One region of the Sporosarcina sp. P12(2017) genome, then DNA from elsewhere that is predicted to be linked to it. Evidence: riboswitches for the same ligand, from Rfam matches in the RefSeq annotation. Region 1 holds a riboswitch; each other region holds the start of a gene.

What was found. Region 1 has a riboswitch for S-adenosylmethionine ahead of CSV80_RS10730 (methionine biosynthesis PLP-dependent protein). Riboswitches for the same ligand answer to the same signal wherever they lie in the genome.
Region 2: another riboswitch for S-adenosylmethionine. It lies ahead of metA (homoserine O-acetyltransferase MetA); the one in region 1 lies ahead of CSV80_RS10730 (methionine biosynthesis PLP-dependent protein).
Region 3: another riboswitch for S-adenosylmethionine. It lies ahead of metK (methionine adenosyltransferase); the one in region 1 lies ahead of CSV80_RS10730 (methionine biosynthesis PLP-dependent protein).
Region 4: another riboswitch for S-adenosylmethionine. It lies ahead of CSV80_RS04795 (bifunctional homocysteine S-methyltransferase/methylenetetrahydrofolate reductase); the one in region 1 lies ahead of CSV80_RS10730 (methionine biosynthesis PLP-dependent protein).

Annotation. Positions count from the first base shown of each region.
Region 1 covers NZ_PDYL01000011.1:114,431-122,319, forward strand. Annotated here, with positions in the region: gene CSV80_RS10710 (HD domain-containing protein) at 1-236, opposite strand, end outside; gene CSV80_RS10715 (type 1 glutamine amidotransferase domain-containing protein) at 496-1,011, shown strand; gene CSV80_RS10720 (hypothetical protein) at 1,231-1,413, shown strand; gene CSV80_RS10725 (glucose 1-dehydrogenase) at 1,501-2,262, opposite strand; gene CSV80_RS10730 (methionine biosynthesis PLP-dependent protein) at 2,410-3,540, opposite strand; SAM riboswitch class I at 3,620-3,720, opposite strand; gene CSV80_RS10735 (DMT family transporter) at 3,876-4,211, shown strand; gene CSV80_RS10740 (DMT family transporter) at 4,214-4,528, shown strand; gene CSV80_RS10745 (methylated-DNA--[protein]-cysteine S-methyltransferase) at 4,534-5,061, shown strand; gene CSV80_RS10750 (FadR/GntR family transcriptional regulator) at 5,067-5,789, shown strand; gene CSV80_RS10755 ((Fe-S)-binding protein) at 5,946-6,665, shown strand; gene CSV80_RS10760 (LutB/LldF family L-lactate oxidation iron-sulfur protein) at 6,689-7,889, shown strand, end outside.
Region 2 covers NZ_PDYL01000022.1:40,783-48,671, forward strand. Annotated here, with positions in the region: gene CSV80_RS15515 (small multi-drug export protein) at 5-451, shown strand; gene serA (phosphoglycerate dehydrogenase) at 495-2,081, opposite strand; T-box leader at 2,215-2,440, opposite strand; gene CSV80_RS15525 (thioredoxin family protein) at 2,697-3,011, shown strand; gene CSV80_RS15530 (AbrB/MazE/SpoVT family DNA-binding domain-containing protein) at 3,135-3,404, opposite strand; SAM riboswitch class I at 3,555-3,661, shown strand; gene metA (homoserine O-acetyltransferase MetA) at 3,754-4,662, shown strand; gene CSV80_RS15540 (YetF domain-containing protein) at 4,729-5,433, shown strand; gene CSV80_RS15545 (HAD family hydrolase) at 5,473-6,132, opposite strand; gene CSV80_RS15550 (spore coat protein) at 6,235-6,870, opposite strand; gene CSV80_RS15555 (LysM peptidoglycan-binding domain-containing protein) at 7,018-7,889, shown strand, end outside.
Region 3 covers NZ_PDYL01000026.1:16,602-24,490, forward strand. Annotated here, with positions in the region: gene CSV80_RS16265 (YkuS family protein) at 1-222, opposite strand, end outside; gene CSV80_RS16270 (hypothetical protein) at 422-1,039, shown strand; gene CSV80_RS16275 (DUF3891 family protein) at 1,046-1,819, shown strand; gene metK (methionine adenosyltransferase) at 1,866-3,077, opposite strand; SAM riboswitch class I at 3,254-3,373, opposite strand; gene pckA (phosphoenolpyruvate carboxykinase (ATP)) at 3,551-5,143, shown strand; gene CSV80_RS16290 (alpha/beta hydrolase family protein) at 5,532-6,323, opposite strand; gene CSV80_RS16295 (NUDIX hydrolase) at 6,307-6,774, opposite strand; gene CSV80_RS16300 (hypothetical protein) at 6,823-7,137, opposite strand; gene CSV80_RS16305 (NAD-dependent malic enzyme) at 7,239-7,889, opposite strand, start outside.
Region 4 covers NZ_PDYL01000004.1:153,539-161,427, forward strand. Annotated here, with positions in the region: gene mcsB (protein-arginine kinase McsB) at 1-910, opposite strand, end outside; gene CSV80_RS04770 (UvrB/UvrC motif-containing protein) at 900-1,451, opposite strand; gene CSV80_RS04775 (CtsR family transcriptional regulator) at 1,463-1,933, opposite strand; gene bioB (biotin synthase BioB) at 2,258-3,262, opposite strand; gene CSV80_RS04785 (biotin transporter BioY) at 3,259-3,858, opposite strand; gene CSV80_RS04790 (hypothetical protein) at 3,987-4,184, opposite strand; SAM riboswitch class I at 4,349-4,460, shown strand; gene CSV80_RS04795 (bifunctional homocysteine S-methyltransferase/methylenetetrahydrofolate reductase) at 4,544-6,406, shown strand; gene metH (methionine synthase) at 6,387-7,889, shown strand, end outside.

The DNA of each region.
Region 1 (7,889 bases):
GTCTTAATATCCCCTGTAAATAGTTCTGCGTAATCATGGTTCAAAGCCTTTTCATATAGGCTTTTCCAATCCACATTCTGTCCAGATTCCTCTTCAACTGTCCCGAGGAACTGAGCAATTTTTGTTACTTTAAATGAATGGCTAGCGACAGAATGCTCCTGAAATTTGAACTTTCCAGGACAACGAATAATTAGTTCTAAATCAGATAAGCTTTTAAAGTATTGGTGTACTCCCACAGCATTCATCACCTTTATTTAGTATTTACAGCTTAAAAACATTCCTATTCATGTTTTTAAGAGGGGCTTGTCTACATGCAACACTATTATATAGTAACCCTAATGCAGACAGAATTATACGGATAGGGAAGAATTCCACTTAGCAACAAATATATCCAATAACTAATTATAGAATAACTAGATCACGGGTGATGATGTTTAGACTCTTTATAATGTGGAATAGTATTTACAGAACATCACATAAGGAGTGGTAAGCATTATGGCTAAAATTGCAACAGTACTTGGTGATATGTTTGAGGACTCAGAATATATGAAACCGGCTGCCGCGTATAAGGAAGCTGGACACGAAGTAGAAGTGATTGGCGCTGAAGCAGGAACAGAAGTAACGGGTATGAAAGAAAATACAAAAGTGGGAATTGATAAAGCAATTGCTGACGCTAAATCGTCAGATTATGACGCATTATTTATTCCGGGCGGGTTTTCACCGGACATTTTACGTGCAGATGATCGTTTTGTGAAATTTGTCAAAGAATTTATGGATGCAAAAAAACCTGTATTCGCAATTTGTCATGGTCCACAATTGCTCATTACAGCGAAAGCGCTTGAAGGGCGAGATGCAACAGGATATACGTCCATTCGTGTAGATATGGAATATGCAGGTGCAAAATACGCAGACAAAGAAGTAGTAGTCTGTCAGAACCAACTTGTAACAAGCCGTACACCTGACGATATTCCAGCTTTTAATCGCGAATCACTAAAAATTTTAGAAAAATAATAAATACTTCGATCGTCAAGGTGTAAAAGCCTTGACGTTTTTTTGTGTCTTCTGCACATTAAACCGCTGCTTACAACATACGATAACCATACATTTTAACATTCGTTGAAAAAGATTCTCAATTGTACTTGAAAAAGGTTCTCAATGAGAGTATGCTAAAAGCAACGAATAAATCGGAAAGACGATCGCGTCTTACAAATGAAAGGTCGGGGATCTAACATGTATAAGATTGTTGCGTTGGCGGTAGTAGCAGGGATTGCATTAGGTGCAGCAGCTGGATTTTCCTTTGGAAGTAAAGAACTGACAGGTATGTTCGCCGGATTGGCGGCACTTGCGTTTATCGCAGCACCGGCAGCGGTCGTCTATGCAAGTGAAAAGAAAAAATGGCATCAAGCTCACTAATACAAAAAAGCATCCAAAATTTTGGATGCTTTTTTGTATGAATGTAATCAAATATTTCCAAGTCTTATTTCTACGAGAGATTAAATCTCAATATGCAGACCATCCATTGTCAGCTTCCATGATGACACCGTTAACATAAGAGGATTCATCTGATGCAAGGAATAGTGCAATGTTTGCGATCTCTTCCTTTGTTCCAGGACGGCTCATCATATTTACGCCTCTTAGAGCTTGTTTCATGCCGAATTCATCTGGTTGAGTTAGGCTGTTTGTAATATTAGTTGGGATTTGTGCTGGTGCAATTGCGTTACAGCGGATGTTTAAGGGACCGTATTGAGAAGCGACACTTTTTGTCATCCCTGCCACCGCGTGTTTTGATGCGGTGTAAGCCAGACCACCTCGACCACCTGTCACCGCTGAGATAGAAGCCATGTTGACGATCACGCCTGCTTTTTTCTCTTCGAAAATAGTTAATGCTTTACGAGTTGCACGCATGACACCTGTTGTGTTGATCGCTAATACTTTGTCCCATATCTCATCCGTAACTGTAGCTGCAGCGTACATATTGTCCATAATACCGGCATTGTTCACTAGAATATCCAGTGTGCCGAATTGCTCCACTGCTGTATCAGTCATTCTTTGTACATCTTCTTCCACCGTGACATTGGTCTTAACTGCCAGCGCTTGACCGCCAGCATTTTTAATCGTCTGGACAGTTTCTTCTGCACCTTCCATATTCATATCTGCGATGATAAGCTTCGCACCTTCACGGGCATAGAGCTCAGCAATTTCTCGTCCAATTCCAGACCCGGCGCCAGTTACTACTGCTACTTTATTTTCTAAACGATTCAACAATCTCGCCTCCAATAATAAATGTATGTTCTTTTTCAGTATATACTTTAACATCTAACTATTGAAGGGTTTAGCATCTTTTCTTTAACTACAAAAAAACTCGAACTGCCATAGTGTAACTGACGGTTCGAGTTGTGCGGTTTATTATTATTGAATTTTTACGCCTTCTACTATTTCTTTTGCAGCATAAAGAGCTTGTTTTACATCAGCAATCAAATCATCTACATCTTCTACACCAACAGAGAAGCGTAGCAAACGATCATCCACTCCACGGCGATTACGTTCTTCTAATGGGATATCCATATGCGTCTGTGTAGTCGGATACGTGATGAAGCTTTCCACACCGCCCAAACTCTCGGCAAATGAAATGAGGTTCATGTTTTCAAGGAATGGTCCTACCCATTCACTATTCTGTACTCGGAATGACAACATACCACCGATTCCAGCGTAGAGCACGTCGACAATGAGAGGTTCTTGTTCTAAATAAGATACCATCGCTTTTGCATTTGCGTCATGCTGTTTCATGCGTAAATGTAATGTTTTCAGACCGCGTACGACAAGCCATGAATCAAGAGGGGACAATGTAGCCCCAATCGCATTATGGTTAGTAAATAGACGTTCGCATAATTCCTCACCCTTTGCGACGACTAAACCTGCTAGTACGTCATTATGTCCACCGATATATTTCGTTGCGCTATGAATGACGATATCTGCGCCTTCTTCAATAGGTCGCTGGAAATAGGGTGTTAGGAATGTATTATCGACAATTAGCAATAAGCCATGCTTTTTCGCCAATTCTGCATACGTCCTAATTGCTATGTTTTGCATTAATGGGTTTGTAGGCGTTTCTAAGAAAATCGCTTTTGTACGATCAGTAATCGCTTGCTCAACTTCTGAAACATCATCGAACGATAAGTATCGCGTCTTAACATTGTACGTCTCTTCATATTGATTAAATAAACGATAGGTGCCGCCATATAAGTCTTCAGGTGCCAGTAGTTCTGAACCTGTCTTAAATAAGGATAAAATTAGTTGAATGGCTGCCATTCCGGAACTACACGCAAATCCTTGATCACCGGATTCCAAGTTCGCGATACCATCCTCTAAGATAGAACGCGTAGGATTTTTTGTTCGTGTGTAATCATATCCCGTCGATTTCCCTAGACCTTCATGGTGGTACGCTGTAGACAAGTAAATAGGCGTATTGACTGCTCCGGTTTTCTCATCACTGTGGTTCCCGAGTTGTACTAATCTGGTTTCTAATCCATTGTTTGTCATGAATATCCATCCCCCCAGCAAAATAAAAAAGAACCTCTTCTTTTCGAATAGGCCCTCGAACATACAAGTGTATACAGTATTCTCATCTTCAAGGTGGTGTCACCCTTGGAATTAGCACCGTGCCTGAGGCTGGTTGCTGAGACATCGCTGGGCCTATCCCTCCGTCTCTCTCGATAAGAATATTCACAATATAGGAAAAACTGTTGACGGATTTATTCTATCATGCGGATATACTAGAAGCAAGCTTCCTTTTATCGTCATCGGCTGATTTTTTGTTATTGCAAAAGATTTGCTATACTTATAGAGCTATTCATGACAGAAAGGAGATATTTAATTTGGCTTGGAGTTATGTCGCCCTAGCGGCTGTTATAGAGATTTTCTGGGTAGTCGGTCTCCGTTACTCTGAAACGGCAATTCAATGGACTGGAACAGGTGTGGCCATTGTATTAAGCTTTTATTTCATTATCAAGGCATGCGAAAAATTACCTTCAGGCACGGTGTATGCAGTCTTTACCGGGTCGGGAGCCGCGGCAATCCTTTTGGTGGATATATTCGTCTTTCAAGCAGGTTTCACGTGGGTTACGCTGACTTTTATCGGATTAATTGTCATCGGGGTAGTTGGCATCAAGTTGACTACAGATGAACAAGTAGATACTGAAGGAGGTGGCTGACGATGGCTTGGGTGTACTTGGCTATTGCCAGTCTCGGTGAGATTTTTGGTGTGGTAAGCATCAATTACTATTTACAAAAACGTTCTATTAAAAGATTGTTACTCATTGTCGGGATATTTGGTTTCGGCTTTGTTTTCCTGTCTCTTGCTATGCGTGAAATTCAGATGAGTACAGCCTACGCAGTATGGACCGGTTTAGGAGCAGCTGGAGCTGTATTGATGGGGATTTTGATATTCAAAGAATCTGCTAGCGTCAAACGCCTTTTCTTTTTATCGCTCATTATTCTCGGTGCTGTTGGCTTAAAATTATTCGGATAAAGGGAGTGGACACACTGGTTTATTGGACACGATTTAATTTCGACGGGTGGTCAGTAATACTAGCTGCTACAGAAAAGGGACTTTGCTACGTGGGGCTAGCCGAAAATAGTTTAGAACAACCGAAGGATTGGGCTAAGCGATTTGATAATGAAGGATTAAAGGAAGACGAAACAAAGCTTGAAGTCTATAGCAATCAGCTCAAAGGGTATTTTTCGGGGAGGACTAACGATCTTTTAGCGCTGCCTCTTGATTTAAAGGGAACACCATTTCAACTGCAAGTATGGGAAACGCTACAACAGATACCCTATGGTGAAGTCGTAACCTATTCAGAAATTGCAGAACAAATAGGAAAAGCATCAGCTGTTCGCGCTGTAGCATCTGCAATAGGCAAGAATCCTGTATTGATCGTGGTGCCTTGTCACCGTGTGATTGCAAAGAGTGGAGGATTGTCAGGCTATCGAGATGGGAAAGAGCATAAAAGGAACCTGCTGCAACTGGAGAAATCGCGCTTGATAAGTGATAGGACGGAGTGAGCAACATGAAATATAAGCAGATTAAACCGAAGAAAATATATGAAGAAGTGGCGGATAGTTTATTGGGTTCTATTCAGTCTGGAGAGTTAAAGCCAGGTGATAAATTGGATTCTGTGCAGCAACTGGCTGAAAACTTTACTGTTGGCAGATCAACAATTCGCGAAGCCTTATCAACATTACGTGCTAGAGGGCTTATCGAAATGCGACAAGGAGAGGGGACATATGTCAAGGAATTCTCACCCGTCGATATGATCTTCCCGTTACAGAGTGCCATGCTCATGAATCAACAGGATATTCAATATTTATTAGCTGTGAGAAAAATAGTTGAGACCGGAGCCGCGGCGAATGCAGCAGAATCCCGTACAGTATACGATTTGGAAAAGATGGAAACAGCACTCAATGAAATGAAAAAGCATGCCGGGGATATTTTGCTAGGTGAAAAAGCGGATTTGGACTTTCATTTTGCAATCGCAGAAGCAACAAAAAATCCGTTGTTGGTAAACTTGTTGAGCCAAGTTGCGGGACTGATGAGTGAATCGATGAGAGAGACGCGTCGTATTTGTCTTTATTCGGAGACTGCGACAGTAGAACGTTTGCATGATGAGCATGAGGCCATCTTTTTAGCGATTAAATCACAGCAACCAGAAAATGCGTCAAGTACTATGCAAGCCCATCTTCTGAATGTGGAGTCTGTTCTAATAAATCATTGGAAGTCAGTAAAAGAATAACATTATTCACTCATTTTCTTTTGAGTGAATTTTTTTATAGCCAAATAAATGAATGCTCTGTCAATTGACAGAACTTTGTAGTATGCTATGTAAAATGTTAGTCATCTGATGACCTGTCGATTGCGCGGGGGTGTCCTAGTGAAGGAGTGAAGTGAGATGAAAGTAAGCTTATTTATCACGTGTCTTGTAGACATGTTCTATGCAGAAGCCGGTAAAGACATGGTTGAAGTATTAGAGAGACAAGGCTGTGAATTATCGTTTCCAAAAGGACAAGTATGCTGCGGACAGCCTGCTTATAACAGCGGTTACGTAGAAAATTCAAAATCAGCAATGAAGAATATGATTAAGACATTTGAAAATGCGGAGTATGTTGTCACACCTTCAGGATCTTGTGCGACCATGTTTAAATTGTATCCTGATGTTTTCAAAGATGATCACGATTGGTTACCAAGAGCACAGGAGCTGGCAGATAAAACATATGAGTTCACTCAGTTCCTTGTAAATGTATTGCAAGTGGAAAACGTAGGAGCAAAATTGATAGGAAAAGCGACGTATCATCCGTCTTGCCATATGACGAGATTACTAGGCGCTAGTGAAGAACCGAGAAAGCTTTTGAATCAAGTGGAAGGACTGGAAATGATCCCTTTACCCAATGCGCATAATTGCTGCGGATTTGGCGGAACATTCTCCGTTAAGATGGGAGATATCTCTGAACAGATGGTAGATGAGAAGGTCGATAGTGCCATGGCGACAGAGGCAGATTATTTAATTGGGGCGGACTGTGGCTGCCTCATGAATATTGGAGGGCGTGCAGAGCGTATGGGCAAGCCGATCAGGGTTATGCATATCGCGCAAGTATTGAATAATCACGAGTAAATTAAAAAAGTGAGGTGATAGCAATGGCGATGAAGTTCAGCAAGAAAAACTTTACAGATCGAACAAAGGATAATATTTCAGATGATTTCATGAGACAGGCAGTGGCGAGTGCACAGGAACGTTTGCATGGCAGAAGACTAGACGCTGCAGAAGAGTTAGGTAGTTGGGAAGAATGGCGTTCACACGGAGAAGAAATTCGTCAGCATGTTCTTGAAAACTTGGATTACTATTTATATCAGCTAAGTGAAAATGTTGCACAACGTGGTGGTCATGTGTTTTTTGCGAAGACAGCTGAAGAAGCGAGTGATTATGTTCGGGATGTCATCAAGAAAAAAGATGGCAAAAAAGTAGTGAAGTCGAAATCCATGGTAACAGAAGAAATTAATCTAAATGCCGTTCTAGAAGAAGCTGGATGCGAAGTCATAGAGACAGACTTAGGCGAGTATATCCTTCAAGTAGATGATCATGATCCACCCTCACATATTGTAGCACCAGCACTTCATAAAAACAGAGAACAAATTCGTGAAGTTTTTGAGCAGAAGTTAGATTATCAAAATACTTCTAAACCTGAAGAATTAGCTTTGCATGCACGTGAAAAACTGCGTCAAGAATTCTTGGATGCAGACATAGGTGTTACTGGCTGCAATTTTGCGATAGCTGAAACGGGCTCAATTAGCCTCGTGACGAATGAAGGGAATGCACGACTAGTCTCTGCGTTGCCTAAAACACAAATTACGGTAATGGGGATGGAGCGGGTAGTACCTTCCTTTGAAGAATTCGAAGTACTGGTCAGCTTATTGACACGAAGTGCAGTAGGTCAAAAATTGACGAGTTATGTGACGGCGTTAACAGGTCCTAGAGATGAAGGGGACGTAGATGGTCCTGAAGAATTTCATTTAGTTATCGTCGACAATGGTCGTTCTGAAATTTTAGGGACAGAATTTCAGTCGGTGTTGCAATGTATCCGATGTGCTGCGTGTGTCAACGTGTGTCCTGTTTATCGTCATATTGGCGGACACTCATATGGCTCCATTTATTCAGGCCCGATCGGTGCTGTGCTATCGCCATTGCTTGGAGGTTACGACGATTTCAAGGAGTTGCCTTTTGCTTCCACACTTTGCGGAGCGTGCACGGATGCTTGTCCGGTGAAAATCCCTCTTCACGAACTACTTCATACACATCGACGCATTATTGTGGAAGAAGAAGGTCGATCACCTATTTCCG
Region 2 (7,889 bases), on a different contig from region 1:
TTGGATGCTAGAATATTTATTGGTGTTTTTAGGAGCGGCTATACCGTGGATAGAAATTATGATTGTCGTGCCGTTAGGTATTATTCGAGGTCTATCACCTATGTGGGTAATCATTCTTTCATTTGCCGGTAATATGACAACAATTCTTCTGTTGATTGTTGGTTTCCAACGAATTAAGGAATGGATGGCACGTAGAAAACAGAAGAAGGGAAAAGGCGAGTCGAAACGTCAACAACGTGCAGAACAAATTATGAACATATATGGATTACCGGTTTTAGCACTAGCGGGTCCAATTTTGATCGGAACACACATCGCGGCTTTTATTGGTCTTGTATTAGGCGCAAAGAAAATGAATACGGCAATTTGGTCAGCGATCAGTATTGCGCTTTGGTGTTTAGTGTTCGGAATTCTGACTGCTATGGGATTTGATTTCTTTGTCGATCGTACATAAAAAAACCTCCAGCTGAAAATATATCAGCAGGAGGTTTTCATTCTTATAGATCGATTGCTTTTGCATCATTTATATTTTGAACTTCTTTGATACGCTTGATAGAAACCGACTCAACGTGGTTGTCGACAGCTAACATCATGATAGCATATCCGCCTTCAGTGGAACGTCCAACTTGCATTGCGGCAATGTTGATATTCTCTTCTGCTAGAAGTGTCCCTACACGACCAATTGCACCTGGCTGGTCTCTGTGTCGGATAAATAATAAGTGACCGCTTGGAATTACATCCACTACATAATCGTCCACTTTTACAATACGTGCACCAAGACCATTTAGAAGTGTACCCGCTACTTTGCGAACACCTTTCTCAGTAACAATTTCTACTGTAATCAAGTTCAAGAAACCTTTACCAGTAGTTGTTTTTTGTTCATTTACTTTAATGCCGTAACGATCAGCCAATAACTTCGCATTTACATCGTTAACAGTTTCTCCAAGGTTACGCTTCAAAAGACCTTTGACTGTATTACGAGTTAGTGCGCGCACATCGTAGTTTGCCAATTCGCCAGCATATTGAATATTGATTTCATGGATAACGGAGTTTTGGATTTGTGATAAGAACATACCCAACTTCTCTGTAAGATCGAAGAATGGCTCTATTATTGCCAACACATCACGAGAAACAGATGGCAAGTTTACTGGGTTACGAACAGATCCGATTGTCAAGAAGTTCACTACGTCGCGGCTTACGTCGACTGCTACTGATTCCTGTGCTTCGAATGTACTTGCTCCCAAGTGTGGAGTCGCAATTACTTCAGGTAATGTCAATAATTTGTGGTCGAGGAATGGCTCTTCTTCGAATACGTCCAATGCTGCACCCGCCACTTTACCAGCAACGATTGCATCGTATAGAGCATCTTCGTCAATAATTCCACCGCGTGCACAGTTGATAATTTGTACGCCGTCTTTCATTTTCTCAAATGCTTCTTTGTTGATCATTCTACGGGTTTCTTTAAGTAAAGGTGTGTGAACTGTAATGAAGTCTGCTACTTCGAGCACTTCATCTACTGTTCCAATTTCAATACCCAATTTCTTTGCAACATCTTCTGTTAGGTACGGGTCATATGCTACTACATTCATGCGTTGTCCTCTTGCGCGTCTTGCAACTTCAGCACCAATACGACCGAGCCCGATGATTCCTAAAGTTTTGTCTTTCAATTCCACACCAAGGAATGATTTTCTATCCCATTTATTATTTTTCAACGAGTTGAAAGCTTGAGGAATTTTGCGTGCCATAGACATCATCATTGCGACTGTGTGCTCAGCTGCAGAGTTTGTGTTGCCGTCCGGAGCATTGACAACGATAATTCCTTTTTCGGTAGCTGCGTCCAAATCGATATTATCGACACCTACACCAGCACGACCGATGATCTTTAATTGATCAGCTGCTTCCAACAATTCTTTTGTAACTGTTGTCTGACTACGTACTAGTAGTGCGTCGAAATCTTTAATACGCTCTTTCAGCTGATCTGGTGTCATGTCCGTTTCCATTACAATTTCAAAACCTTCTGCTTGTCGTAATGGGAAAATTCCGTCCTCGCTAAGTGGGTCACTAATAAGTATTTTAAAAGCCATGATATTCATTCTCTCCTTCGATAGTTTGTAGTGGGTGTTTTTGTAGAAACTAGGTGCAGTCGTTCGTATATGTATGTTGCGCGCTACCCCCCTTATAGGTAAAATAAAAAAGCCTTCCATCCCTTACGTATAAGTAAGGGGCGAAAAGCTCGATAAACTAACGCGGTACCACCCTTGTTTGCTGCAATTGCAGCCTTCATTCAGGATGCGTAACGTGCATGTGACGGATCAGCCTACTAAAAAAGTTCAGCTAATCAATTCAGAAGTGCCCCCAACCTCAGAATTTGCTGACTTTCACCTTTGCATCAGCTCTCTGGAAAATCCTTTTTAGGAAGGTATCTCTTCGTCAAAATTGTTTAACAACTATTAATTTAGAACTAATCATAACACGTCAAAAACTATTGTCAATTGCTTTTCTCGAAAATCCGAAAAACAGTTAAATGCGAACGTAATTATTGAATTATTTGTGAACGTTCGTGTTTGGGGAGTTAATTATAAAAAAACATCTTTAATTGAACTGAGTGAAAGGAATTTGCTTAAGTCGTCTAAAGAGAAGAAGTACAGATAAAAGTGTTATAGTGAGCTTATACTATTCGTAAAGAGGAGTGTTGGAAATTGAAAAAATTAGAATCTCTAGAGCAATTTGAGCAACTTAAACAGGAAGAAAGAGTAATTTTCTTATTCACTGCAGACTGGTGTCCAGATTGTAGAGTGATTGAACCATTCTTACCTACACTAGAAATTGAGTTTGCAGAGTATGAGTTCATCTCGGTTGATCGTGATGAATTTATAGAGCTTTGCAGTCAGTTGGATATATTCGGTATTCCTAGTTTTGTGGCATTTAGCGAAGGAACAGAAAAAGGTCGTTTGGTAAGTAAGAATCGTAAAACTAAAGAAGAGATTGAGGAGTTTATTAATAGTTTAACGTAATGCAATAATTCTCTATGAGTGGATCAAGAGACAATTAAACAAAAGGACTGAAGACAACTGTAACTGTTGTTTTCGGTCCTTTTTTATAAGAAAAGATTTTACAATAGTTCTTATATATTTGTATTATGTGAAATCTTTCAGTTGCTCTATAAGGATTTTTGCGCCTCGTGGACTGATGTATAGACCGTTCGACAATTGCTTGTTTTCATCCATCACATCGCCGGTGATAAAACATGCTCTGTTGACCTGATATTTTCTCAATATAATTCTGTCATCCTCTACGAAAATTTCGATAGGGTCACCTTGATCGATCGACATAGAATTCCGAAGTTCTTTCGGAATGACAATCCTGCCGAGATGATCAACTTTACGAACTATACCTAAAGATTTCATAAGCTCCTCCTCGAAGAAAAGTAGTTGGTAATTTCTATTATACACAAAAATAGACCATCTACAATTTACAAAACTAAAATGCGCAGAACAATTTGACAATTCTGCTATACAATTAAATTATTAATGCTATAATAGTCAGTAATTAAATATTTCTTATCAAGAGAAGCTGAGGGAATTGGCCTGATGAAGCTTCAGCAACCTCTGTGCATACAGGAAGGTGCTACCTCCAACAAGATTGTTGTCTTGAGAGATAAGAACGGTGAACAGTCAACCCTCATTTTCTTATCTAATAGAAATGAGGGTTTTTTGTATAGAAATAGTAATAATAGAACGTTAAGGGGGAAATAGTATGCCGATTAATATACCGAAACATCTACCAGCAGGAGAATTATTGAAAGAAGAGAAAATCTTTATTATGGATGAAGAACGTGCCACAACACAGGATATCCGTCCAATCAATATTTTGATTTTGAACTTGATGCCAGAAAAAGAGAAGACTGAGTTACAATTGCTTCGATTGCTTGGAAATACACCATTACAAGTGAATGTCACATTCCTCAATACAGCATCCTATGTTTCAAAAAACGTCAGTCAGACTCATTTAGAAACCTTCTATACTACTTTTGAACATGTTAAAGCTCGTCGTTTTGACGGTATGATCATCACAGGTGCGCCAATCGAACTTTTACAATTTGAAGATGTAGTCTATTGGAAAGAGTTAGAAGAGATCATGGAATGGACAAAAACGAACGTTACATCAGTGCTCCATATTTGCTGGGGGGCACAAGCGGCCCTTTATCATCATTACGGAATTGACAAGTTCGAGTTGTCAAAGAAATGTTTTGGAGTGTTTTCACATGATATTACCGATCCGACAGTGAACTTGGCACGCGGATTCAATGATGTATTTGTAGCGCCACACTCACGCCATACGGGGGTTTCATTAGAAGAAATAAAGAGTCATCCCGATTTGACTCTACTTTCTGCTTCTGAAGAGGCAGGTGCATTCATTGTGATCTCAAATGATGCAAAGCATATTATGGTAACTGGACATTTAGAATACGATGCACATACCTTGGGGGATGAATATGCTCGCGATGTAGAAAAAGGTGCTGATATTGACATTCCTGTAAATTATTATCCGAATGATGATCCATCAAAAGAACCTATGAATACTTGGCGTTCCCACACGCATTTATTATTCTCTAATTGGCTCAATTACTATGTCTACCAAAAAACTCCTTACAACTGGAGTTAAAAGAATTGCAGTATAAATTTCTATAGTTTGCACATACTCCGACTACTGGAGGTGTATGCAGTGAACATAGATGAATTTTGGGAATTGGCTTTTTGGGAAATGACTTTACGAACGGTGATTTCATTTATTGTACTGTTGATCTTAGCGCGCTTCATGGGGAAGAAACAAGTGTCTCAGCTGACTTTCTTTCATTATGTAACAGGCATAACGATTGGTTCGATTGCAGCCAACTTGGCGGGAGAGTCTGAAACACCTTTCTTAAATGGCTTATATGGAATGGTTTTATGGGCAGTGTTAACGATTATTGCTAACTTTTTATCATTCAAATCCATCAAACTTCGCGTATTACTCGATGATAAACCGATAATTGTCATTCAAAATGGAAAAATCCTAGAAGGTTCCATGCGTAAATTACGGTTGAGTTTCAATGATTTAAATATGTTGCTACGAGAGCAGTCGGTATTTTCGATGAAGGATGTCAATTACGCGATATTCGAAACGAATGGTAATTTGAGTGTCATGCTAAATACGGGCGAGAAATATGCGACAAAGAAAGATGTCAAAGCTCCATCACCAACGCCAAAATATATTCCGACTGAAATTATTACTAATGGGAAAGTAGAAGAGAAAAGTATGCGAGAACTTCAATTGACCGATACTTGGCTAACAGAACAATTAAAAAAGCAGGGGATTTCTAAGCCTGAGCATGTTCTCTATGCAGAAATTCAGACAGATGGTAGTTTATATATTAATACATTAAAATCGACTTAACGTGGAGAGCTCTGACATATTCAGAGCTCTTCGCGTTTTTTATAATATTTCCCAATTTCTTTGTTTGGCCACGACAGTAAGTTTTTCATCTGGACGAACTGCTACAGGGGAGCCAACTTTCTCTAAAACTGGAAGGTCGGAAATGCTGTCTCCATAGGCAAAGCTATTGTCCCAGTCGATAGTTTCTCCTTGTAGTGCTTGGTAAATTTGTTCGTTTTTACGTGTACCTTGAATATGTAATAAGGGCTGATCCATTGCAAGTTGTTCGCCATTTGACGGGATGTCTGTGCCAATAATTCGATCAAATATTAGGTGACTTGTAACTGCTTTTAAGAAAGGAGTATAGGCTCCAGAAACGAGCAAGACATGGTATCCATCTTTTCGGTGCTTTGCCAGTCGATTAATGACTTGTTCGTTAAAGTCCGGCATCATAACGTTATGCATGCCTTTGAAAAACTCATGTAGTTCCGTCATCGTTAATGAGTCTAAGGCTTTAAGATAAAGGTGCATCGAGCGCTCTTTCATGACAGATTCAGGCAGTATTTTTAATTTATAGCGAATGTAAAGTGGTAATATTGAACGGTAGAACTTCCTATAATACTGCTTGTAAGTAGGATGATTTTTTAATTGCTCCATGAGTAATTTAAAAGTTTCTTTAGTGTACAACGTACCATCAAAATCAAAGATCGCAACTTTCATATAGACACTCCTCTTTTGTATGCTTCTACTTAGTATACAAATATAACGAGTGTAATAGCAAAAAGCAGATGGAGTTTTTCCCCATCTGCTTGAATCGTTAACTTATTGCAGGTTGTTTGGCATACCCGGTTGACCTTGGGAAGGCGCAAAAGAATTTAGCAACATATTCATGTCCTGATCATTTAATTGTGGAACTTGATAATATTGATGTTTGTTTTGGTAAATGGACAACTCGTATGCCATTTCTATACAGTTGGGCACAGAATCTGCAAGTACACGGCGAACGACTGGATTACATACTTCTAATGAAGCAGCCGTTTTGCCTGTAGCGCCTTCTTTTGTAGCGCCCAACAAAAATCCGGAGATGATTTCATCACTGATTTCACCTGTAGATTGAATAGGTTTAGCAGGTGCTTTTTCTTTCATGCCGTAAATGAAATCGCTGCTTGCTTTCATTTGATAGCGCTGTGTAGGATGTGAAGGATCTTTGCCTGTCTTAAAACTTTCGACAAGGATATTGTACTCATCCAGCGTGAATCGGTATTGTCGATCAAGAATATCGAGAAGTTCTGGATCTTGGACGTGTGGACGTAAAATCATTGCTTGGTTTAATGCTCCAACGGTCGCGCTTAGTATCTCTTTAACATCAAATAACTCATGTCCCCCGTGATTCATCGATGGTGGTACCGCTCCGCCTTGCATGTGTTGAGATGTTTCGAATTGATTTGTCAAATTTATTTCCTCCTTCAATTGTCATGTACATCGAGAGTAGTATGTGAAATCATCGAAATCCTATACATATGAGATGGCATTCACGACTCATGCATAGTTTGTAACGCACCATCATATCATAAGGATAGAACTCAAGAAGGGTAGTGGGGATACATGCAGATTCATGTAGTTTCGCAAGGGGAGAGTTTATATGAAATTGGTAACATATACGGTGTGCCATACGAACAAATAGCAGAAGTTAATGAATTAGAGAGCGAAATACGATTAGCTGTGGGACAAGCGCTTGTCATTCCAATAATAGGTTCTTATTACTGGGTGCGACCTGGAGATAGCCTATATACAATTGCACAGAGATACGGTTTAACAGTTGCGCGCTTGGCGCAAATTAATGCAATCGACCCTACTAGAATGTTAATGATCGGTCAGCGTCTGTATATACCACAAGAAGTGAAAACGTTAATTGATTCATTATTATATGTAGAACCGCGTAATCCTGTCAGTCAAGATATGCTGGCGGAAGTTCGTGAACGTGTGGATGGTCTCACGTATCTCGCAATGTTTAGCTATGAAGTACAACGTGACGGATCACTCAAAGCACCAGCGCTCGCCGATATTCCGACTATTGCAGAAAATGCAGGTGCTCAAAATATACTAGTGCTGACCAATTTAGAAAACTATTCATTCAGTGCGGATTTGGCGCATGTGATTTTTACCGATCAAGCTGCACAAAACCAAATGATTCAAAGTGCCATTGAAGTAGCAAAAGAAATCGGCTATAGTGATATTCACTTCGACTTTGAGTTATTATTCCCAGAAGATCGGGAATTATATAATCAATTATTACGTAATGCGCGTGATCAAATTCATAAAGCGGGCCTGACAATTTCCACAGCACTTGCACCAAAAGCTGGGGAAGTAACGACAGGTATTTATGGCGCCCATGATTATAAAGCACATGGAGAGATTGCAGATTTCGTTGTATTGATGACGTATGAATGGGGATATACGTATAGTGCACCACAAGC
Region 3 (7,889 bases), on a different contig from region 1:
TCTTTTTTCTACATCTTCTACAATGTCTTGTACGGAGTTGCCTTCAATGCTCACTACTGGGAAGTCGAATTGGTCGATGTTGACATCGCTTAATGCACGTACAACACCCATGTCATAGCCGCTTAGATGTTCATCACTTGCAAACATCTTCACTTCATGTCCTTTTTCTTCTAAGGCTTGTTTCACATCATCAAATGGTATTTCTACTGCTATTTTCGCCATGTTCTATTCCTCCTCAGAAAACTACGTGTATTCGGCTAATACTTTATAATTTCCCGCTCTCTTTTAATTTAAACATAACTTCTACTAGTATGTTTATATCATAATATTACTAAAACGATTTATTTTGAGGAAAATGGGTATTTTACTATTACACCATTGAATCATCATATGAAGAACTTATAGAAGGAGTCGACATGATATGTTTGGTTTAGCAGACCTCCTCGGCTTGGTAATTTCTTGTTTCATCATTTTACCTGTCGTTACATTCCTAAGAGAAGCTGGGTATTTTGTTATTAGTGGGCTCTTCGGTGTGAAAAATGCCAGACTCACTATTGGTTCTGGACCCAGACTTTTAAAATTAGGCGTTTTAGATATACGAAAATATTATCATGTGAATAGCTGGTTTTCATTTGATTCAGTGAAGAGGAAAAGTAATTTTGCTTATATATGTATATATGCAGGGCCCATTTTGATTAATGTTGTCGTGGCGCTCACAATGAATGCACTGATTGCAAATGGTTTTTTCGAAGACTCTAAAACATTCTGGAACCGTTTTATTTTCTATGCTTTCTATTTCGTGCTATTTGACTCTATTCCAATGAAAACGGTAAATGGTAAGCCGAATAACGGAATGATCATTTATGAACTTCTACGATACGGAAAACGTGTCGACTTCAATGAAGAGCCTATTATTCCGGCTACAACAGAAGCAGAGGAAATGTATCAGGAAGAAGTAGAGAGAATGGAAAAAGTACAAGAAAAGATAAAAGAAGAAGTCATACAAAATGACGACGCTCCTCCTGACAAGAAAGGATGAAGTACAATGATTGTACGTGAACACAAGAAGTCATTCAGCTTCGTGCAACAACATCATCATGCACACCTAGCTGAAGAATTAATGAAACACTGGAAAAAGGAGATGTTTCCTGATGATCAATGGCGTCATTCTGTACTAACTGCTATTAGGAACCACGACATCGGTTGGGCTCCTTTTGACGAACAACCTTTTCGGAACGATGCGAAGTCTGCACCATTTCAATTCTCTGACTTTCCGACTCTCCCTAAAACGGTACTTTATCGTCAAGGGATTGATGTTGTAGAAAATATAGATCTTTATGCAGCTATACTTTGCAGTCTTCATTATGAACAGTTTATTCAGGGCAATAACAGGAAAGAAGCAAAGCTATTTATCGAGGGTGAACAGAGTCGTCGAGAACGATTACGTAAAGAAGTCGTGGGGTTCAATAAAGAACTATTTGAAAAGCATTTCGCTTTGCTTCAGCTTGCTGATAATTTTTCCTTGTATTGCTGTGTGAATGAACCAGGTGTAGACAAAGCAAATGAACATATATTTTTTCGTGATGGTATTCCTTCTCCAGACAATTTCCATTCATTACCGATAGGACGAATTGGAATATACTTTGCAGATCAGCACACGATTAAGGTAAAGGATTATCCATTCAGCAGTTCGTTTGATGTGGAAGTGAAGCAAAAGAAGGTGTTAAAAAATGATATTGAGGCTAAAGGATTGCAAGTAGCTTGTAAAGAGGCAGACTATGAAGTGATTCCTCTTCGTATTTCGCCAGCGAACAAATAAAAAATGCAGAAAGAGACTGTGAGTTCTCTTTCTGCATTCCAGTACTTTAGTGTTTCACACGTACGTTACTAGCAAGTTCTTTCAACGCTTCCACTTTATCCGTCTGTTCCCATGGCAATTCGATATCAGTGCGGCCGAAGTGACCGTATGCTGCTGTTTGTTTGTAGATTGGACGACGTAGGTCAAGCATTTTGATGATTCCCGCTGGTCGAAGGTCAAATAATTCGCGTACGAACTCCACTAATTGAGTCTCGGACAGCTTACCGGTGTCGAATGTATTGATCGAAATCGAAACCGGGCTTGCTACTCCAATAGCATACGCCAACTGAACTTCACAATGTTCAGCAAGTCCTGCTGCAACGATGTTCTTTGCAACATAGCGTGCTGCATAAGAAGCGGAACGGTCTACTTTTGTAGCGTCTTTCCCCGAGAAAGCACCGCCACCATGACGGGCATATCCACCGTACGTATCAACGATGATTTTACGTCCAGTCAGACCGGAATCTCCTTGAGGTCCACCTACAACAAAGCTGCCAGTAGGATTAATGAAGTATTTAGTATGCTCGTCCAATAAGTTTTTTGGAACTACTGCATCAATGACAACTTTCTTTATATCCTTCTCGATTTGCTCGAGTGTCGCTTCAGGGTGGTGTTGTGTGGAAATAACGATTGTGTCAATTCGCACGGGATTATTATCTTGATCGTATTCTACCGTTACTTGTGTTTTTCCGTCAGGACGTAAATACGTAATAAGTTCCTCTTTACGTGCCTGCGCCAAGCGATGTGCCAATTTATGAGAAAGGCTAATTGGTAAAGGCATTAATTCCGGCGTTTCATTACATGCATATCCAAACATTAGACCTTGATCTCCTGCACCGATTGCATCTAATTCTTCATCTGACATAGAGCCTTCACGTGCTTCGAGTGCCACGTTGACACTTGCAGCGATTTCAGGTGATTGCTCGTCAATGGAAGTTAGTACAGCGGACGTCTCGTAATCGAAGCCATATTTCGCACGAACATACCCGATTTCCTTTACAGTGTCGCGAACGACTTTCGGAATATCCACATACGTTGTTGTAGTGATTTCTCCCATTACTAATACGAGTCCAGTCGTGATGCTCGTTTCACATGCCACACGCGCATTTGGATCTTCCGTTAGGATCGCATCTAAAATTGCGTCTGATATTTGGTCGCACATCTTGTCAGGATGGCCTTCTGTAACTGATTCTGATGTAAACAGTCGACGGTTTGTCATTTTGTTTCCCCCTATATTAAGCATCATGATACGGTACTCTCATAAGTCCCTGGTAAAGTTCCACGCCTAGACGTCAAGCATATACCATAAGGATTCAGGGCTAGACAATATAAAAAGCCCTCCACTCATTTTCAATCCATGAGTAAAAGGCAAAATTTCACGCGCAGCACCTTTCACTCTTATCGTCCAAGGAATTAAACCTTGCTTCAGGTTTGGCACCTTCGCGTTAGACGTACGTCTATTGCAGGTTGCCGGGTTTCACAGGGCCTGTACCCTCCACCAACTCGGGATAAGAGTATCCGTTCATGTCACATCGTATTAAAAAGTTTGGATTTTGTCAAATTATTTATCCTAAATCACTTGAGTTTTCCATTAGTATAGATTAATATTCTTAATGTGTTATACTATTTACGAATTAGGATATTCTTATTAAGATAAAAATAAATCGACTACGCAAAGGACGGTATGTAAACATGATATCTGCAAAAATTGATGATAGCTTAAAAAGTCTTCTTAGTGGAAGCAACGTGACGATCCAAGCGTCTGTAGCAGAATTAACGGAAAAAGCAGTGGCAAGAGACGAAGCTAAACTTTCTGCCGACGGTGCGATCACTGCACGTACAGGTAAATATACAGGACGCTCACCTAAGGACAAATTCATCGTTGAAGATGCAGTGTCTAAGGATAAAGTAGATTGGGGTAGCACGAACAGTCCAATTTCAGAAGAGATCTTTGATTCATTATACACGAAAGTCATTGATCATTTGAAGATAAAAGATGAACTCTTTGTATTTAAAGGGTTTGCAGGAGCAGATAAAGACTCTCAATTGTCTATCCAAGTAATTAATGAATTAGCTTGGCAAAATCTGTTTGTTCACCAATTATTCATCCGTCCAACCGAAGAAGAATTAAAAACACACGAATCGCAATTCACAATTTTGGCTGCCCCTTCATTCAAAGCGGATCCAGAAGTGGATGGCACAAACTCTGAAACGTTCATCATTGTGTCGCTTGAAAAGCGCATCGTCTTGATCGGTGGTACAGAGTACGCTGGAGAAATGAAAAAGTCTATTTTCTCTGTTATGAACTTCTTGCTTCCAGAGCAAGATATCTTATCTATGCACTGTTCAGCAAACGTTGGAGAAGAAGGCGATGTAGCTTTATTCTTCGGTCTTTCTGGAACAGGTAAAACGACACTTTCAGCAGATGCTAACCGTAAACTTATTGGTGACGATGAGCACGGCTGGTCTGATAATGGCGTATTTAACATTGAAGGTGGATGTTACGCAAAGTGTATCAACCTTTCTGCTGAAAAAGAACCTGAAATCTTCGGAGCAATCCGTTTCGGTGCTGTTTTAGAAAACGTAGTACTGGATGAAGAAACGCGCACTCCAGATTATGATGATAAATCATTAACAGAAAACACACGTGCTGCTTATCCGATTGAAAACATTGACAATATCGTGACACCGTCTGTTGCTGGTCACCCGAAGAACATCATCTTCCTTACAGCTGATGCTTCTGGCGTATTGCCTCCAATCTCGATTCTTACAAAAGAACAGGCAATGTACCACTTCTTGAGCGGTTTCACTTCTAAACTTGCTGGAACTGAGCGTGGAATCACTGCTCCTGAACCAACATTCTCTACTTGTTTCGGTTCACCATTCTTACCACTTCCTGCAGCAACATATGCAGAGATGCTTGGAAAGAAAATTGATGAGCACGGTTCAAAAGTATTCCTTGTGAATACAGGATGGACTGGCGGAATCTATGGTGTAGGTTCACGTATGAACTTGGGCTACACACGTTCAATGGTACGCGCTGCAATTGCCGGTAAATTGGATAATGTAGAAACAAAGAAGAACGAAATCTTTGGCTTGAATATGCCTATTGAAATCGAAGGCGTACCAAGTAATGTTCTACACCCTCGTTACGCTTGGGAAGATCCGAACGAATACGATAAAGAAGCAAACCGTTTGGCTGATGCATTCCGTGAGAACTTCAAGAAATTCTCACACGTTTCAGAAGACATCGCAATCAAAGGCGGACCACCCGTTATTAAGTAATGACATATGAAAAAGGCTGACCAGGAATTCCTGGTCAGCCTCTTTTTTGGTTTTAAATTTCTTTTGGCTTTGATACGGATACGTAAGATACGGCAGTAGGTAGTTGCTTTGCGAAGATAAAAGCTCAGTAGCACACAGTCGCTGGTTATCATCTACTATAAAACACAACCTAACTTCTCCCCCCGTAGCAGCGCAGGCACAACTGCGGGGTAGGCCGTGGCCATGAGACAACTGGTAGCACTATCGCCAGTTGGCTTATGGCTGTAGGCAATCCCCCACGTGCCTGCGCGGGTCCAAAGCATGACACTCGCTACTTTCAATACCAAATACTAAATCGAGTAACGACCAAGAATAGCTGATCAAACACATTTAACCTAGCCTATCCACTTCATTGCCTCTTCATCCAATCCACTGCATCTTTCACAAGTTTCCGGTTCATTTCAGGAGGAATATAATGCGTGTAGCCTTCTAAGTACCAAGTTTCAAATTCTTTATTCTCATCACGCAATGCATTCTCCAGCAATAATGCCTGTTCAAAAGACACATTCGTATCGAGTGTTCCATGAATAATCAGTGTCGGAATATCGATATCTTCCGTTCGGAACAATGCTGTTCTCTCACGATACGCATCTGGTTGATTATTCGGCGTTCCACCAATGACACGCTTCATCATCCTGCGCATGTCCTGTCGCTCTTTGTACGTGAATATCACGTCTGAGACTCCTGCCCATGTCACCATGGAAGTTAAATCATCGCGCATAATGGCCGTCCATAATGCCATGATTCCACCTCTCGAAAAAGAAAACAGATGAATGCGATCTGAGTTGACAGCACGTTGCTGTTTGAGTACTTCTACTCCTACTACTGCATCATTGCGATCTTCTCCAGCAAATTCATCCTTCCCTTCACCACCACGATTTCCGCGATAGTAAGGGGCGAACACGACAAGCCCATAGGAGGCAAATTGTGCAATACGTGCCGGTCTAACCATTCCCACATGTTGTATGCCTCCACGTAAATAAAGCAAGCCATCATACCGTCCTTTTGCTTTTGGTGTTGCAAGCAGCCCTTTTACATGCAAGCCATCGGAGCTATAGGTAATTTCTTCCAGTGTGACTTGTGGGTTTGGTGAAGGATAGTCTTTTCTTCGAATGATTTGACCATCAGTTTGTTCCATCATTCGCTTCCACCCACTTCCTAAGTTCACCCATTCCACGATCTTTCATATGAAAGCTGAGTTCTTTACAGGCGTTCAGTTCAGCGTCTGTCATCCACACCGCTCCTTCGGTTTCCATTAATGTAAAGTCTTTTTCCACATGTATAATATCACCTGTGAACACGGCTTTGCAGAACGGCGGATCCGTAAAGACGACGTACTCGGCAAATGAATGAACGTTATCTATAGTGACTCCTGTCTCTTCCCTTGTTTCCCGAATGGCAGCTTGTTCAATTGTCTCTCCCGGTTCCGCTTTTCCACCTGGGAACTCCATACCGCGAATTCTATGTTTGGTCAATAACCAATGATTATCGTGCTTTATCACAACTAGCACATGGCGAGATTCGATTTGATGTGAATTGGGTCCAAAAGTCAATTCGACATTGGCTCCCTGTAAATCTTCAAATTTCAGCAATATGGATCACGTCCTTTCCTCTAGTGTAGCGGAAAGGTTAGTGAAAATTCAACGAAACAGCGGTAGTTGCTCGATAAAACGTTTGGATTCATCATCGGTGTATTCATGAATCAAGGCAAAGATTTTCTTCAAGCGTAAATCCACTTTGTCATTGTCTTGATCATAGTGATAGGGAATATACGGTAAATGGGACCGCAAAAAGTTTTGAAATTCCAGCTGTTCCATTTGAGAAAATAATTTTTCGAATACAGGATATGCTTCTCTTGTAACTTCTACTTTGTATTCCCATGTCGAAGCGTGAGGGTCTGTGAGAACCATTTTGTGATTAATTGATATATACATCGGATATTTTTCTTCTATCATAATCATCCTACTTTCTTTTTTACGTAGGATACCTCGTAATGAAGAATTTATTCTGCACAAAAAACCTATTAACGGTATTTAGTTAATAGGTCATCGAATGATTATTCATTTTCTTGTTCTTCATACACTACCTTTTCAACTGCCAACGCTACGTTAATGTGTACATTTGGATCTAATGGATGTGGTACTAAATCGTCACGCTTTGTGCTTTCCACGATCGCCAGAGCTGCAGCAATGAGCATTGGGTACGTGATGGATTTTGCATTGGCATTAAGCGCACCTCGAAAGATCCCGGGGAAACCCAGAACGTTATTGACTAAACGGCCATCAGCCGCATAGGCCGCGCCTGCTTCTAATGCGATTTCTGGGGAAATTTCTGCATTTGGATTAGATAAAGCTAAGATGATTTGTCCTTCCCGAATCATTTCTGGCTTGATTAGATTAGCAACACCAGTTGTCGCGATAACCAAATCACATGTCTCCATAATTTCTTCCATTGTTTCGACAACAGTACCGCCATACTTCGCTAACATCTCTTTAGCATGAGGATTGGGATCTGTTCCTTTCATTTCTGCTACACCATATGCCATAAACATACGACTAATGGCTAAGCCTGCTGCACCAAGACCGATTTGTCCGACTGAAGCATTAGCCAGCTCCACTCCGACATGTTTACATGCTGTGAGCGCTGCTGCCAATGCAACGACTGCTGTGCCGTGCTGATCATCATGCATAACAGGAATCGGTAATTC
Region 4 (7,889 bases), on a different contig from region 1:
TTTCAATGATACCTAAATCTATACCCAAACGGACGTCAGACAAACATTTTGCCGCTTCTGCTGACGGCAAGATTCGCGAATGAGTCAGTGTCCCGAGCGCCCTGAATAATCTATTTTCCAAGTGAACTTCCGACTTAGCCAATAATAATTCACGTGATTTCTTTTCATGTGCAATCAAGCGTTTTGAAATACTCTCTAAGTCTTTCAAGATTTCCTCTTCTGATTTGCCGAGTGTGATTTGATTGGAAACCTGATAAATGTTACCGAGTGCTTCACTGCCCTCTCCATAACTTCCACGTACGACCATTCCAAGCCTTGATATCGCGGGTATAATTCGCTCGATTTGCTTAGTGATGGTTAATGCAGGTAAATGCATCATGACTGACGCGCGCATTCCCGTACCGGTGTTAGATGGACAACTTGTCAAATAGCCGAATGTTTCATCGAAAGCATAGTTCAAATTCACTTCAAGTTCGCTATCTACTCGATCAGCGTGTTCATATGCCTGATCTATTTGAAAACCCGGATAAATACATTGAATGCGAATATGATCTTCTTCATTCACCATAATACTAATTGTTTCGTCTTCGGACAGCAAAACGGATCCATGTTTTTTAGGATTGATCAACTGTGGACTGACTAAATGCTTCTCGACTAAAATCTGGCGTTCAAGCGGAGACAAATCTTCCATTGTGATGCCTGTAAAATGATGGTCCTCCATCGTCTCGACTGCCTGATTCAATGCTTCGCTTACGTCGTTCGCATCTTCCTGCGAGGCACTTATCGGAAAAGAATAATCTTGTAAATTGCGAGCTAACCTGATTCTTGTGGACAAGACGATGTCAGCATGCTCACCTTCCGCAACCATCCAACCTGTCAGTTCCTGTTTGATGAATTTTTTAAATGACATGTTGATCATCACCTCCATCGGACAGTTGCTGTTTCACTTGGTTCGCCTCATCACGCAAAGTTGCCGCTTCTTCAAAATGTTCGTTTTCTACAGCTTCCCGCATTTTCATACGGATATCTTCAAGCTTCTTCTTTAAAGCAAAACGTTCATTAAGTGATACGGGAATCTTTCCACGGTGTTGGGTATGCCCATTATGCAGTTTGGCAAACACTCTTGGCAGTTGCCCCCTGAATGTTTCATAACATACAGCGCAACCAAACTTCCCGATATCGAGGAAACGATGGAAGGTCAAATCGCAATTCGGACATTTCGGACCATCCGGTAATCTTTCATCGGCTTTTTGTTCCGGAAATAACTCTGAACCACCTAACCAATGTGCTAAAAATTGTTGAATTGATAACGGTTCCTGATCCGGACTGAAAGAAAATGTTTGTGAGTAAAATGCACATTTATCACATAAATGACGCTCTATTACATCATTTGATGTTTCCTGTTTAAACACTACAGTAGCTGGTCGTTCTTTACAGTTTTCACAAAGCATTGAAATTCACCTCATTCTATCTCTTCATAAATTAATGTAACTAACATAGCGCGAAGAATACGTGAACGTAACGCATCCCGCTCTGGCAACATATAACGCAGAGTAGCACGGCCTACTGCAGCAAGCATCAGTTTAGCTTCACGTTCTGTAATGACTTCTTCTTCAATTAAACGGATAATGACATCTTCCGCCATAGTAGATGACGCTTCACTCTCTAAAATCTCTAACGCTTGTTCAAGTAAGTCCTTGCGGGAGTTGGTACGTACCCTGTAAATCCGGATGTAGCCTCCTCCTCCTCGCTTAGACTCAACAGCGTAACCTCTCTCGACGGTAAACCGGGTTTTGATTACGTAATTAATCTGTGATGGTACACATTGGAATTTCTCAGCAATCTCATTTCGTTTGATTTCAATAGAAGCGCTATCTTCCTCTTCTATAATCGACTTCAAATATCCTTCTATAATGTCAGAAATATTACGCATCTCGTCACCTCTTTTCGCTCGTTCATCTAGTTGACTTTGACTATCTTTGACTTGATTGTATCGCAAGAATTAGGCGGGATGCAATTCATTTGTTTGTATGTATACATGATTACGTTAAAAGAAAACTTGTTGCTAGGTTGTCACAACAGGCTATTAATTATTCAATTAGTCACCGAATTAAAACAAGACGAATACTTTTCACTTACGGCCAACTACTGCAATCCTCCTAAATAGAATTCTGAATGAATAGAAAAAACTGAAGAGCAGATCCACATAGCGGATTGTCTTCAGCACAAGGTATACGTATATTTACTCATTCTCTATTTATATAATGATAGGTTCTTTGCGCAACGGTTCGAGATCGACTACGAAGCCCATGTCTTCAAGCATTTTTTGATCTTGATCATTTTCCTGACCGGCTGTTGTGAGATAGTCACCGATGAAGATAGAGTTTGCAGCGTAGAGGCCTAGTGGCTGCAGGCTTCGCAAGTTGACTTCACGTCCACCCGAAATGCGGATTTCTTTGCTAGGGTTGATGTAGCGGAATAGGCACAGGACTTTTATGCAGTAGCGTGGATCCAGTTCTGATGTCCCTTCTAATGGTGTTCCATCAACTGCATGCAGAAAGTTCACAGGTATTGAGTCAGCGTCCAGTTCGCGTAGGCTACGCGCCATGGAGATGATATCTTGCTTTGTTTCCCGCATGCCAACGATGACGCCTGAACATGGAGATATGCCTGCTTCTTTAGCCAACCCTACAGTGTTTACACGATCATCGTATGTATGCGATGTAGTTATACTTTCGTGATGCTCTGCGGATGTGTTCAAGTTGTGGTTGTAGCGATCTACGCCCGCCTCTTTCAAACGGGTTGCTTGGCCTGGCTTCAAAATACCTAGGCAAGCACATACCGTCATTCCTTTGTGTTTTTCTTTTATCTGCTTAACAGAATCAATGACTATGTCCAGTTCACTGTCACGCGGTCCCCGTCCACTTGCTACGATGCAATAGGTGCCCGCTTTATTAGCGGCAGCACGTTCTGCACCTTCTAGTATCTCTTCCGATTTCATCATCGCATACTTTTCGACAGGTGCTTTTGAAATGATGGATTGTGCGCAATAACCACAGTTCTCCGGACATAATCCTGATTTCGTATTGATGATCATATTCAGCTTTACCTTATTTCCGAAGTAATGTGATCGAATCGAGTACGTCGCGTGCAGTAATAATAGCAAATCTTCATCTGGGCTATTCAATATTGCGAGTGATTCCTCGTCAGTTAATACATGCCCTTCCAGTACTTGAGTAGCCAGCCTTTGGTAGTTCATTATAGCGTACGCCTCACTTTCAAGTGTTTTGAGATTCTAAACGCGAATATGCCTGACAGTACAGCCAGAATTAGATCTTTTGGCAAAGGAGGCATCATCCATAGCCATGCGATCTTGTAGGTAAACACGTCTGGTGCAGCAGCCCACATCTTGTACGCAAAATACATCCAGCTTGTGCCTACTATATAGTTGATTGCCGTAGCGACCAGTGCCGCGGTAATATATGCAGGCATGGTCTGACTTCGCTCGACAATCTTCCCGGCTACATAAGCTATTAAAATGAAGGTAAGAATAAAGCCAAACGTTGGACTCAAGATTTGACCGAAGCCGCCTGAAAATTTAGCGAAGACCGGTGCACCTGCTAATCCTATTAACATATATACCGTCATAGATAACGCACCTAGACGGCTGCCAAGTAATAGTCCTGATAAAATTGCGAAAAACGTTTGTAATGTAATAGGTACTCCACCAACTACTAAAAACGGCACGAAGGATGTGATGTTTGCTCCAATCATCATTAATGACGCGAACATTCCACTGTATACAATGGTTAGTGCACTGAACCTACTTACCGGTTGCCTCTCCGTTGCTGTTGCCATCATGTCACCTCTTTTATATTAGTTACCATAAAAACAATAATAGTTAACGCATAATATGTCAACACATTTTATTTTATAGTTAACCCATAAAAAACAAATAAAAAAGACTGCAGCAAAATGCTGACAGCCTACTTCTTCTCATCAATCTGTTCTTCTTTTTCTTTACGAAACAAAACGCTTGAGATCAATCCACTGAATATAGCAGCCCCAATTGTAATGTACACACGCATATCATAAGCAACTTCTTCGTAACTGCTACCTATCATAATCCAAGCAATTGTACCTACAAGAACAGCGATTGGAAATGAATATTTAAAGAACCGCATAATTCCTCACCTTTTCGAGTTGTTTCATTGATTTTAGCATATATATCGCAATTTCTCTATGCTCTAACTCCGCACTTCGAACTTCACCAAACATTCACTTGACGATATCCAACAAAGCCGCTATGATGTGGTTAGAATAATCTAAATAATTGAATAAGAAACATATCTTATCAAGAGAAGCTGAGGGACTGGCCCGTCGACGCTTCAGCAACCAGCCATATAGGCAAGGTGCTACTTCCAGCAGTCTGTCAAATTGACACTCTGAAAAGATGAGAGGGAACTAGTCATTGAGATTACAAAGCCTTCTAATATACTTGAAGGCTTTTTTTGATTAGAAAAAGCAAAGGGGAGATGGAATTATGTCATTGCTAGATAAACTACAAACAAACGTCTTAACGGCAGATGGTGCAATGGGGACGATTTTATATTCTTACGGAATTGATTACTGTTATGAAGAACTAAACGTAGAAAAGCCTGAAATTATAGAGCAGATTCACCAAGACTACATCGCAGCCGGCGCAGATATTATACAGACGAACACTTACAGTGCAAATGCGAACAAATTAGCTCGCTACGGCTTAGAAAGTCATGTAACAGAATTCAATAAAGCGGCCATTCAAATTGCAAAACGCGCAGCAGCACCTGGGGGACAATTTGTACTCGGTACAATTGGCGGCCTGCGTGGCATACGTAAAAGCGATGCTACATTGGATGAAATAGAAAAAGTCGTACTAGAACAAGCGAGTGCATTATTGGCAGGCGATCCGGATGGTCTTCTATTGGAAACATATTACGACTTTGAAGAGTTATCATCTGTTGTGACAACGTTAAAGAAAATCACGGATGTTCCATTGATCGCACAAGTTTCTATGCATGATCCCGGCGTATTACAGAACGGACTCTCATTAAATGATGCACTTCATCAACTTGAATCTCTTGGTGCAGATATCGTAGGCGTCAACTGTCGCTTAGGCCCTTACCACACGATTCAAGCATTCGATAATGTTACATTACCGGAACAAGCATTTTTATCCGCATATCCAAACGCCAGTCTATTAGATGTGGAAGATGGACGTATTGTCTATGAATCTGAAGCAGAATACTTCGGACGCGCTGCCGTATTACTTCGTGATCAAGGCGTTCGGTTGATCGGTGGATGTTGTGGCACAACACCTAAGCATATTAAAGCAGCGAAAACACAGTTAACGCGACTTGCACCTATCACAGAAAAGGTCGTACATCCGGAAAAGCCTATCGTGATTCATGAAGCGGGACCTACAAAACATCAACCTCTTCATGAAAAAGCGAAAACAGAGCGTACGGTAATTGTAGAACTAGATACACCGCGCCACTTGGAAACAGAAGATTATATCAAGGGTGCAAATGTGTTATATGACGCAGGAGTTGATGCTATAACAATGGCAGATAATTCACTTGCTTCCCCTCGCATCAGCAACATGGCGATGGGTTCAATCGTTAAGATGAAACATAATATCCGCCCGCTTGTACATTTAACGTGCCGTGATCACAATCTTATCGGCTTACAATCACATTTGATGGGACTCGATGCATTAGGCATTCACGATATCCTAGCTGTAACAGGCGATCCGACAAAAGTTGGCGACTTCCCCGGTGCAACAAGCGTCTACGATGTATCTAGCATGGAGTTATTGCAGTTAATTAAGAAATTGAATGAAGGGATTTCGTTCTCCGGTAAGCCATTGCGCAAGAAAGCAAACTTCTCTATTTCAGCAGCTTTCAATCCGAACGTACGCGTAATTGATCGAGCTGTACAACGACTCGAGAAGAAAATTGAAGCGGGTGCAGACTATTTCATCACGCAGCCGGTATACACGAAAGAAAAGATTATCGATGTATACGAAGCCACAAAACACTTGGATACACCGATCTTCATTGGCATCATGCCATTGACAAATATACGAAATGCAGAGTTCCTGCATCACGAAGTACCGGGTATCAAGCTTTCAGAAGATGTGTTGGAAAGAATGCGTGAATGTGGAGATGACCGTGAAAAATCAACTGAAACAGGTCTTGAAATCGCAAAAGAATTGATTGATACAGCAGCGCAGTATTTTAATGGGCTGTATATCATCACACCATTCCTCCGTTACGATATGACATTAGAGTTGTATGAGTATATTAAGGAAATAGACCAGAAGAAGAAGGAGAGGGAATTAACACATGCAGAGACATCCTATTGAAGAGCAACTAGACAAACGAATCCTGATCATTGATGGTGCGATGGGGACGATGCTGCAAGCGGAAGATTTCTCAACGGAAGACTTCGGCGGAGAAGAATATGATGGATGTAACGAATACCTAAGTGTGTTACGCCCCGATGTTTTAGAGAAAATTCACGATGAATATTTAGATGCTGGTGCTGATATCATTTGTACAAATACATTTGGTGGTACTCCCCTTGTCTTGAATGAATTTTCACTTGGTCATCGTGCAGATGAAATTAATGCAAAATCTGTGGAAATCGCGAAAAAGAGTGCAGCGAAGTTTTCTACACCAGAATGGCCACGTTTTGTCGCAGGTGCGATCGGACCTACAACAAAGACGCTTTCGGTTACGGGCGGCATTACGTTCGATGAACTATCCAATGATTTCTATGTGCAGGCAAAAGCCCTTGTAGAAGCAGGCAGCGACTTGATACTGATGGAAACGAGTCAGGATATGCTAAACGTGAAGGCCGGAACGATTGGTATTAAAAAGGCGTTCGAAGAGCTTGGACGCGAAATTCCTATCATGATTTCAGGGACGATCGAGCCGATGGGTACAACACTTGCTGGACAAAGTATTGAAGCTTTCTATATTTCCATTGAACATGTCCACCCACTTTCGGTCGGCTTAAACTGTGCGACAGGTCCTGAATTCATGACGGACCATTTGCGTTCATTATCTGACTTAGCGACAAGCTATGTAACTTGTTATCCAAATGCGGGATTGCCAGATGAAGAAGGACATTATCATGAGTCCCCTGATTCTCTATCGAAAAAGCTGGAAGGCTTCGCTGAAAAAGGCTGGTTGAACATGGTTGGTGGTTGCTGCGGTACAACGCCTGATCACATTCGCGCAATTCGTGAGGTAGTAAAAGATAAGGCTCCACGCAAGATGCCGGAAAATCCTCATGGTCATGCCATTTCAGGGATCGAACCTTTGCTTTACGACGATACATTGCGTCCATTATTAATCGGTGAACGTACAAACGTTATCGGTTCACGTAAATTCAAACAATTAATTGTAGAAGAAAAGTTTGAAGAAGCTGCTGAAATCGCACGTGCACAAGTAAAACGTGGTGCTCACGTATTGGATATTTGTCTTGCGAACCCTGACCGTGATGAATTGTACGATATGACTCGCTTCATGAAAGAAGTCGTGAAAAAAGTCAAAGTTCCTCTCGTCATTGACTCTACAGATGAAAATGTCATTGCAGAAGCATTGAAATTCTCGCAAGGTAAAGCAATTATCAACTCTATTAACTTAGAAGATGGTGAAGAACGCTTTGACGCTGTACTTCCTTTAGTAAAAAAATATGGAGCAGCTGTCGTTGTCGGAACGATTGATGAAATTGGAATGGCGGTCACGAGGGAACGTAAGCTGGAAGTTGCGTTGCGTTCTTATGATTTACTCGTCAACAAATGGGAGATTCCGCCCGAAGATATCATTTTTGACCCACTC